2 regions of the Acidovorax sp. GW835-FHT14B10 genome follow, and region 2 is predicted to be linked to the other one. Evidence: riboswitches for the same ligand, from Rfam matches in the RefSeq annotation. Region 2 holds a riboswitch; the other holds the start of a gene.
What was found. A riboswitch is a leader RNA that binds a small molecule or an ion and turns the genes downstream of it on or off. The one in region 2 is predicted to bind S-adenosylhomocysteine.
Positions count from the first base shown of each region.

Region 1: another riboswitch for S-adenosylhomocysteine. It lies ahead of ahcY (adenosylhomocysteinase); the one in region 2 lies ahead of metH (methionine synthase).

Region 1 covers NZ_JBXAGC010000002.1:231,302-235,831, forward strand. Annotated here, with positions in the region: gene AC1Q5S_RS03015 (TlyA family RNA methyltransferase) at 1-602, opposite strand, end outside; gene ahcY (adenosylhomocysteinase) at 780-2,216, opposite strand; S-adenosyl-L-homocysteine riboswitch at 2,286-2,364, opposite strand; gene AC1Q5S_RS03025 (class I SAM-dependent methyltransferase) at 2,582-3,427, opposite strand; gene AC1Q5S_RS03030 (group I truncated hemoglobin) at 3,599-3,961, opposite strand; gene AC1Q5S_RS03035 (winged helix-turn-helix domain-containing protein) at 4,145-4,530, shown strand, end outside.
Region 2 covers NZ_JBXAGC010000004.1:144,094-148,623, reverse strand. Annotated here, with positions in the region: gene metH (methionine synthase) at 1-1,542, opposite strand, end outside; S-adenosyl-L-homocysteine riboswitch at 1,521-1,619, opposite strand; gene AC1Q5S_RS05330 (PACE efflux transporter) at 1,651-2,082, opposite strand; gene AC1Q5S_RS05325 (LysR family transcriptional regulator) at 2,213-3,151, shown strand; gene AC1Q5S_RS05320 (PPK2 family polyphosphate kinase) at 3,302-4,168, shown strand; gene AC1Q5S_RS05315 (Glu/Leu/Phe/Val family dehydrogenase) at 4,369-4,530, shown strand, end outside.

The DNA of each region.
Region 1 (4,530 bases), on a different contig from region 2:
TCGGACTTGAAGGCTTCGATGTCCTGGTCCTTGGCATCGTTGCTGTCGTCGTAGGCCTCGTCCACCTGCCCGCCATTGCGCATCCAGCTGTAGGGTGCCTCGGGCTGGGTCTCGTTGTCCTCTTCGGCCTCGATCACTTCCGACAGGGCCAGCTCACAGGCATCCTGCAAGGCCTGCGCCGTCAGCGAGCGCGCATTCACGCCCTCGACGCAGACCACGCGCAGATCAGCGCGCAGCCGCTCGTGCAGCTGGCCATGGCCCACATCCACGCCAATCACCTGGGCCGCGCCCTGCTGCAGCAGGCAGTCGGTAAAGCCGCCCGTGCTCTGCCCCACATCCAGGCAGCGCAACCCCGCCACCGACAGGCCGGTGGCCCGCAGCGCCCCTTCGAGCTTGAGGCCGCCACGCGAGATGTACTTGGCCTCGGCATCGTCGAGCAGCCGCACCTCGGCCACGGACGGAATTTCGTCCCCGTTCTTGGCCACCTTCTGCCAGGGCGCCAGCGGCGACAGGCGCCACTCCACGCCCGCGGCAATCAGCCGCTGCGCCTGCGAGCGCGTGGCCGCATGGCCACGTTCCACCAAAAACACATCTGCGCGCATCGCGCCCATCCTTTTTGAGTCAAGTCAGCTGGTAGCGTTAGTAAATCAAGCGCCAGCAGCTCATATAAAAATAGCATCATTGAGCCGCGCCACCCGCCAGCGCCACCGCGGAACCGGCTTTGCCGGGCCGCTGGTGGCGTCCCCCTCAGGGGGAAGGCGCAAGCGCCCGAGGGGGAATCAGTACCTGTAGGTGTCGGGCTTGTAGGGGCCCTGCTTGGGCACGCCGATGTAGGCGGCCTGCTCGTCGCTCAGCTCGGTCAGCATGGCGCCCACCTTCTTGAGGTGCAGGCGTGCCACCTTCTCGTCGAGGTGCTTGGGCAGCACGTAGACCTTGCCCACGTCGTAGCCTTCGGGGTGGGTGAACAGCTCGATCTGCGCGATGGTCTGGTTGGCGAACGAGTTCGACATCACGAAGCTCGGGTGGCCCGTGCCGCAGCCCAGGTTCACCAGGCGGCCCTTGGCCAGCAGGATGATGCGCTTGCCGTCGGCGAAGATCACATGGTCCACCTGGGGCTTGATCTCTTCCCACTGGCAGTGTTCTTCGAGCTTGGCGACCTGGATCTCATTGTCGAAGTGGCCGATGTTGCAGACGATGGCCTGGTCCTTCATGGCCTTCATGTGTTCGAAGGTGATCACGTCACGGTTGCCGGTGGTGGTGACGAAGATGTCGGCCAGTGGCGCGGCCCATTCCATGGTCACGACCTTGAAGCCTTCCATGGCGGCCTGCAGGGCGTTGATGGGGTCGATCTCGGTCACCCACACCTGGGCGCTCAGCGCGCGCAGCGCCTGGGCACTGCCCTTGCCCACGTCGCCGTAGCCGGCCACCACGGCCACCTTGCCGGCGATCATCACGTCGGTGGCGCGCTTGATGCCGTCCACCAGCGATTCGCGGCAGCCGTAGAGGTTGTCGAACTTCGATTTGGTCACCGAGTCGTTCACGTTGATGGCGCGGAACAGCAGCGTGCCCTTGGCCGACATTTCCTTGAGGCGGTGCACGCCGGTCGTCGTCTCTTCGGTCACGCCGAGGATCTGGGCGCTCTTGCGGCTGTACCAGGTGCTGTCTTCGGCCAGCTTGGCCTTGATGGCGGCATACAGGATGCGCTCTTCCTCGCTGCCGGGATTGGCCAGCACGGAGGCGTCCTGCTCGGCCTTCTTGCCCAGGTGCATCAGCAGCGTGGCGTCGCCGCCGTCGTCCAGGATCATGTTCGGGCCTTCGCCCTCCGTGCCCTTGGCGCCGAAGTCGAAGATGCGGTGGGTGTAGTCCCAGTAGTCCACCAGGGTCTCGCCCTTGATGGCGAACACCGGCGTGCCGGTGGCGGCAATCGCGGCGGCGGCGTGGTCCTGGGTGGAGAAGATGTTGCACGAGGCCCAGCGCACATCGGCGCCCAGGGCTTTCAGGGTCTCGATCAGCACGGCCGTCTGGATGGTCATGTGCAGCGAGCCGGTGATGCGCGCGCCCTTCAGGGGCTGCCTGGCGGCGAATTCCTCGCGGATGGCCATCAGGCCGGGCATCTCGGTCTCGGCGATGCGGATTTCCTTGCGGCCCCAGTTGGCCAGGCCGATGTCGGCAATGGCGCTGTCGGCCAGGGTAGGTGCGTTGACGCGTGCGTTCATGGTTTGCTCCAAAGCATGTTTGAAAAAACCACTCGCCGGGGGGGAAGGGAAAAAGCTCACCACGCGGAAAGTGGATGAGCGTCGTTGCGAAAGTGACTCCGAGCCTCACGCCCCGCCAATGCTGGGGACGCTGCAACGCTCCTCGGATGAGGTCGGGATTATACGGACGCGCGCACCCGGCGCCACGCCATCCCGGCCGCCAGCCAGGGCGCATTCCCCGGCCACATGGCTCGGCATGCGCGGGACCCACCGATGCAAGCGCCGCATCCGCCGGCAACGATGCGCCCAGTGCGCGGGGAGGCATCCGTCACCAGGCCCCGTTGCCATGCATGGTGGCTGCCCCCCCCAGGTACGGCAGCGCTCCTTCATTTCTCGCCATAAACCACGAGTGCGCTGGCGTCGATCCGGACATTGCCATCCGGGAATTTCTGCTCGATGGCCCGATACACCTCTTCCCGAATCTTCTCTCCCGTGGCTTCGTCGGCCTGGCCCAGTGCGGCAACCACCGGTGCGGCCACTTCGGTCATGGCCTGCCAGTACACATCGGCGGTCTGGCAGTCGAGCCGTCCCGCCACCTCCCTGACCGACACATTTTTCAGCCCGGCCTGCGCCAACAGCGCCTCGCCCCAGCCCGCCTGGGCACAGCGGAACATGCCCGGCGCGCCCGGCGCCGGTGCAGGCAAGGCCATGTTCCGGTTGATCGCGCCCATGATGGCCGTCACCCAGAAATTTTTCTCCGCCACATTCCAGACCGCAGTGGCCAGGCGCCCGCCGGGTTTCAGGACACGCGCCATCTCCCGGGCCGCCAGATCCATGTCGGGGAAAAACATGAAGCCAAAGCGGCAGCTGACGGCATCAAAACTCTGGTCCGCAAAAGGCAGCGCGCACACATCGCACACGCGGGTCTCCACATTGGCCAGCCCGCGGCGCTGCGCATTCTCCCTGGCGATCTCCAGCATGTTCGCCGCCAGGTCGGTGACGACCACCCGCCCCTGCGGAATGCGCGCCGCAATCGTCAACCCGGGCTCTCCCGTGCCGCCGGCGACATCGAGCACCACGTCCTGGCCCTTCGGGTCCAGCCAACGGATGATTTCGTCGCCCATGGGGCGCAGGAAGTCCATGAACAGCTCATCCCATTTCTTCCAGCCCGCGGAGAACCGGTTCCAGGACGCTTGCTGTTGTTCGCGAATGCTTTCTAGTTGCGAGTCCATTTGAGGTACCTCCATAGATGGTGTGCAACCCTCCGCCCCTGCGGCGCGACCGCGCCGGCAGGAGACCCGGTCATTCCGATTCCTGATCCTTGGTGTCTGGGCGCTCAACCGCAGCCCGTGCCTTGCAAGGCAATGCGCAGCAACAACGACACGGGTGATGGAAGAAGGGAATCAGACGCGGATGATGTGGCCCTTGAGCGCGTAGAGGATGCCGATCACCTCGTTCTTCGTGCCATCGTCCAGCTGGTGCTTGCCCATGGCACCAACAATGTCATCCATGACCGCCAGATACTCCTGTTCACTGATGTTCATCCCCTTGTGCACCGTGAGCATGTCTCTGCCGGTGTAAGGCTGCGGTCCCCCGGCACCCGCACAGAAGAACTCGGTCGCCATTTTCTTGGTGTGCTCCAGGTCCTCGGCGTTCTCGAAACGGGTTTTGACGAGGGGATTGCTCAGGTGGGCGGCAATGACATCGTCCACGAGGCGGGCGATGCCCGCCGATTCGCCCAGCCGTTGGTAAAGCGTGGTACCCATGGTGAACTCCTTTCGGTCAAGAAACTCCTGAATACGTTGCGCGGTCTGCCCGAGCCACGGTGGAAAAAGCTTACGCACAACCGCGCCAGATTCCTTGGCGCCACCATGGGGAAGGCGTGGAGATTGGCTGAAGATGGTGGTGCGCCATATGATTCCGGCTCTGCTTCCGTGAAGGAGTAGCCGGTGCTGCTGACTTTCAGAGACTGTGAGCTCGATACCCGTCTGTTCACCTTGCGCTGCCAGGGGCAGACACGCCAGGTCGAGCCGCAGGTGTTCGACCTGCTGGCCTACCTGCTGCAGCACCGCCACCGCATCGTGCCCCGGCAGGAACTGCTGGATGCGCTGTGGGCCGGCAAGGTGGTGAGCGAGTCGGCCCTGAGCAGTTGCATCAAGGCGGCACGCCAGGCCATCGGCGACAGTGGCATGGCCCAAGCTTGCATTGCCACCATTCCACGCCGCGGCTACCGCTTCGTGGCAACGGCCACGGAACACGAACCGCCCACCCCCCTGTGCCAGAGCGCGCCCGGCGCAGGCCCGGATCTGCCTCTCGACAAAGCCCGCGACGCGCA
Region 2 (4,530 bases):
CTGCATTTCTTCGAGGCTGGGCGTGATCAGGCCCGACAGGCCCACGATGTCGGCGCCCTCGACCTTGGCGCGCGCCAGAATCTCGTGGCAGGGCACCATCACGCCCATGTTCACCACCTCGAAGTTGTTGCACTGCAGCACCACGGTGACGATGTTCTTGCCGATGTCGTGCACATCGCCCTTCACCGTGGCGATGACGATCTTGCCCTTGCTGCGCACGTCGCGGCCCGCAGCCTCGTCCTGGCGCTTTTCTTCCTCGATGTAGGGGATGAGGTGGGCCACCGCGAGCTTCATCACGCGCGCGCTTTTCACCACCTGGGGCAGGAACATCTTGCCCGCGCCGAACAGATCGCCCACGATGTTCATGCCGTCCATCAGCGGCCCTTCGATCACATGCAGCGGGCGGCCGCCCCTGGCCAGGATCTGCTGGTAGGCTTCTTCGGTGTCTTCGGTGATGAAGTCGGTGATGCCATGCACCAGCGCGTGGCTCAGGCGCTCGCCCACGGTCTTCGGATGCTCGGGCGTGCCGCGCCATTCGAGCTTCTTGCTCTCGTCCTTGGCGCCGCTCTTGGCGGTTTCGGCAACCTCGACCAGGCGTTCGCCGGCATCCGGGCGGCGGTTGAGCACCACGTCCTCCACGCGCTCGCGCAGCGTGGGTTCCAGATCGTCATAGACGCCCACCATGCCCGCGTTGACGATGCCCATGTCCATGCCGGCCTGGATCGCGTGGTACAGGAACACGGTGTGGATGGCTTCGCGCACCGGGTCGTTGCCGCGGAAGCTGAAGCTCACGTTGGACACGCCGCCCGACACCTTGGCGCCGGGCAGGTGCTGCTTGATCCAGCGCGTGGCCTCGATGAAATCGACCGCGTAGTTGTTGTGTTCCTCGATGCCGGTGGCCACGGCGAAGATGTTGGGGTCAAAAATGATGTCTTCGGGCGCAAAGCCCACCTCGTCCACCAGGATGCGGTAGGCGCGCTCGCAGATCTCGATCTTGCGCGCGTAGGTGTCGGCCTGGCCCTGCTCGTCGAAGGCCATGACCACGGCAGCGGCGCCGTAGCGCTTGACGAGCCGGGCCTCGTGCTTGAACTTCTCCACGCCCTCTTTCATGCTGATCGAGTTCACGATGCCCTTGCCCTGGATGCAGCGCAACCCGGCCTCGATCACCTCCCACTTGGAGCTGTCCACCATGATGGGCACGCGCGCGATGTCGGGCTCGGACGCGATCAGCTGCAGAAAGCGCACCATGGCCGCCTTGCTGTCGAGCATGGCCTCGTCCATGTTGATGTCGATGACCTGGGCGCCGTTTTCCACCTGCTGGCGCGCCACGGCCAGGGCCTCTTCGTACTGGCCATTCAGGATCATGCGGGCAAACGCCTTGGAGCCCGTGACGTTGGTGCGCTCGCCGATGTTGACGAACAGCGTGCCCTCGCCGATGGAGACAGGCTCCAGGCCGGACAGCTTCATGGGGGGAACGGAAATTTCAGACATGCGACTCACCTGTGCAGGAACAGCAGAAAAACAGGTGAGCGTCGTTGCGATGGGGCATGCGGTGCATGCGGCGCCCAAGCCTGACGGCCCCACCGGTGGTGGCAGCCGCTGCAACGCTCCTTGGGCGAGGCTGGATTTTAAGGGCGAACGCCCCGGCGCTCAGATGGCCGCAGGCTGCGCCGATGCCGGCAGCCCGAACACCCGGTCGAACCCCCAGTTGAAGACAAAGGTGTAGCAAAGAAAGAAAACGATGAGCGCCAGGTCCATCACGAAGGCCTGCCACAGGCTCACGTTGAACCACCAGGCAAACAGCGGCACCAGCGTGAACACCAGACCGCCCTCGAAGCCGATGGCATGGGCAATGCGGCGGCGCACGCTGCGCCCGCGCACGGCCTGGCGCGATTCCCAGCGCTCGAAGGCCCAGTTGAACAGCAGGTTCCAGACCACCGCCACCGCCGAGGCGGCCACCGATGCCACGCTGGAGTGCGCAGCACTCTGGCCCGTGAGCACTGCCAGCCCCCAGGTTGCCACGGCAATGGCGATGAGCTCGTACAAAGTCACATACAGCACGCGGCGGCGCACGCCCTGCAGGCCGGGGGCGGCGGGGGACGAGGAAACGGACAGGGTCACGGGTGCATGCACGGTCATGGCGGCACTTTATGTACGAATCACTGATATATAAAGTCAGCTTATTTCAGATTTATTGACAGATTGGCAGGCCATGGCCTTTTCTTCCGACAGCGTGCAGGTGTTTCTGGCGGTGCTCGACCGAGGCTCGTTTTCGGCCGCCGCGCGGGCGCTGTCGCGGGTGCCCTCGGCCGTGAGCATGACCATCGCCCACCTGGAGGCCGAGCTCGACGTGCAACTGTTCGACCGCAGCGGGCGCGAGCCCCGCCCCACAGCGGCGGCCCGGGCGCTGGAGCCGCAGGCGCGGCTGCTGGCCGCGCAGCTGCGGCAGCTCAATGCCCAGGCATTGGCGCTCACACAGGGCCTGGAGGAGCGCCTCACCCTGGCCATCGCCCCCGAGCTGCTGGCAGCGCGCTGGACGGCGCCGCTGGCCGCGCTGGCGCAGCAATACCCGCTGCTGCAGGTGGAGGTGCTGGCCGCGCCCCAGGGCGACGCGCTAGCCCTGCTGCACAGCGGGCGGGCACAACTGGCGCTGGTGTTCGAGCGCCCCAGCATCGACGGGCGCGAGGGTTTCCAGGAGGTGGGCAGCGAAACCCTGGTGGCCGTGATGGCGCCCCAGCACCCCGTGCTGGTGGCTGCGCGGGCGACCGCAGCTGCCCGCGGCGAGGCGCCCGAGCGGGCCCAGCTGCGCGAGGAACACCTCACCACCACGCGCCAGATCGTGGTGGCCAGCCGCGACCTGGCGCAGACCGACCCACGCTTCGTGTTTGCCCGCCACCACTGGCGCACCGACAGCCACCTGGCCGCCCTGGGCCTGATCGAGGCGGGCCTGGGCTGGGGCTGGCAGCCGCGCGCGCTGGTGCAGCCGCGCATCGCGGCCGGCTCGCTGGTGGAGATGCCGTTTGAAAACCTCAGCAACGGCGTGGCGCTATGGGTGGACGTGGTCTGGTCCAAAGAGCGCCCGCTGGGCCTGGGCGCGCGGCGCTTTGTGCAGCTGATCGCGCAGCAGGGTGCATCGGGTGGACAGGCCTGATTGACGACCAAAAAAGATTACGACGCTTATCCAGCAAGCGCCAGAAGCTATTCATTGCATAGCATTCAATGCCCATGTGTGCCGCAAGTGTGCATTGACCGGCCCGGCGCATTGCGCCAAGCTGGCCGCCCTACCCACCGAAAAACGACCATGAGCAAATCCCCCTTTCAAAGCAACGACAAGGCCCTGGCCAAGCGCTGGGCCGCCTGGCAACCCAAGCCGGCCAATGGCTCCGGCCCCAAACCGGTCTCGCTGAAGGATTTCGACCCCGACGCCACGCCGTTCATGAACGGCGAGAAGGCGCAGGCCAAGGAAGATGTGCAGGCCCTGGCGATCGAACTCGACACGCTGCAAGACCTGCTGTATGCCGACCGGCGCTACAAGCTGCTGGTGCTGCTGCAGGGCACCGACGCCTCGGGCAAGGACGGCACCGTGCGCGGCGTGTTCGGCAGCATGAGCGCCCTGGGTGTGCATGCCGTGGGCTGGAAGGCGCCCACCGAGCCCGAGCGCGCCCACGACTACCTGTGGCGCATCCACCAGCGGGTGCCGGGCGCCGGCGAGCTGACGGTGTTCAACCGCAGCCATTACGAAGACGTGCTGGTGCCAGTGGTCAACGGCTGGATCACGCCCGAGCAGCAGCGCCAGCGCCTGGCCCACATCAACGACTTCGAACGCATGCTCAGCGAGACCGGCACGGTCATTGTGAAGTTCATGCTGCACATCGGCTTCGAGGAACAGCGCGAGCGACTGCAGGAGCGCCTGGACGATCCCACCAAGCACTGGAAATTCGACATGGGCGACATCGCCGTGCGCAAGCAGTGGGCCGACTACCAGAAAGCCTACGAAACACTGCTGGCGGCCACGCACACCCCCTGGGCGCCCTGGACCATCGTGCCCGCCAACTCCAAGACGCACCGCAACCTGATGATCGCCACCGTGCTGCGCGAGGTGCTGCAGAACCTGGACCTGCGCTATCCGCCGGGCGACCCGGGGCTGGAGCATTTCACGGTGGAATGACTGATTTTCATGCCATTCATGGCTGTATTTCCCGTCTGTTAAGCGTTTTCAGCTCCTTTGAAGTGCGCCAAAAAAGACCGCACCGGGCATGGGGAACATTATGCAAACGGCGCATAACCCCGTGACACACCGGCCTTGGACAGCCCGGCGCCGCAGGCATAAGCTTCACCCCCTTGAACTGATCCCACAAGGAACCCGCCATGTCGAATACCACCGGAACGACCACCGGAACGCCCGGCAGCATTGCCACCGCACACACCCTGCCGTCGTACCTCGACGCCAGCCACCTCGGCCCCTGGGGCAACTACCTGCAGCAAGTGGACCGCGTCACCCCCTACCTGGGCAGCCTGGCGCGCTGGGTG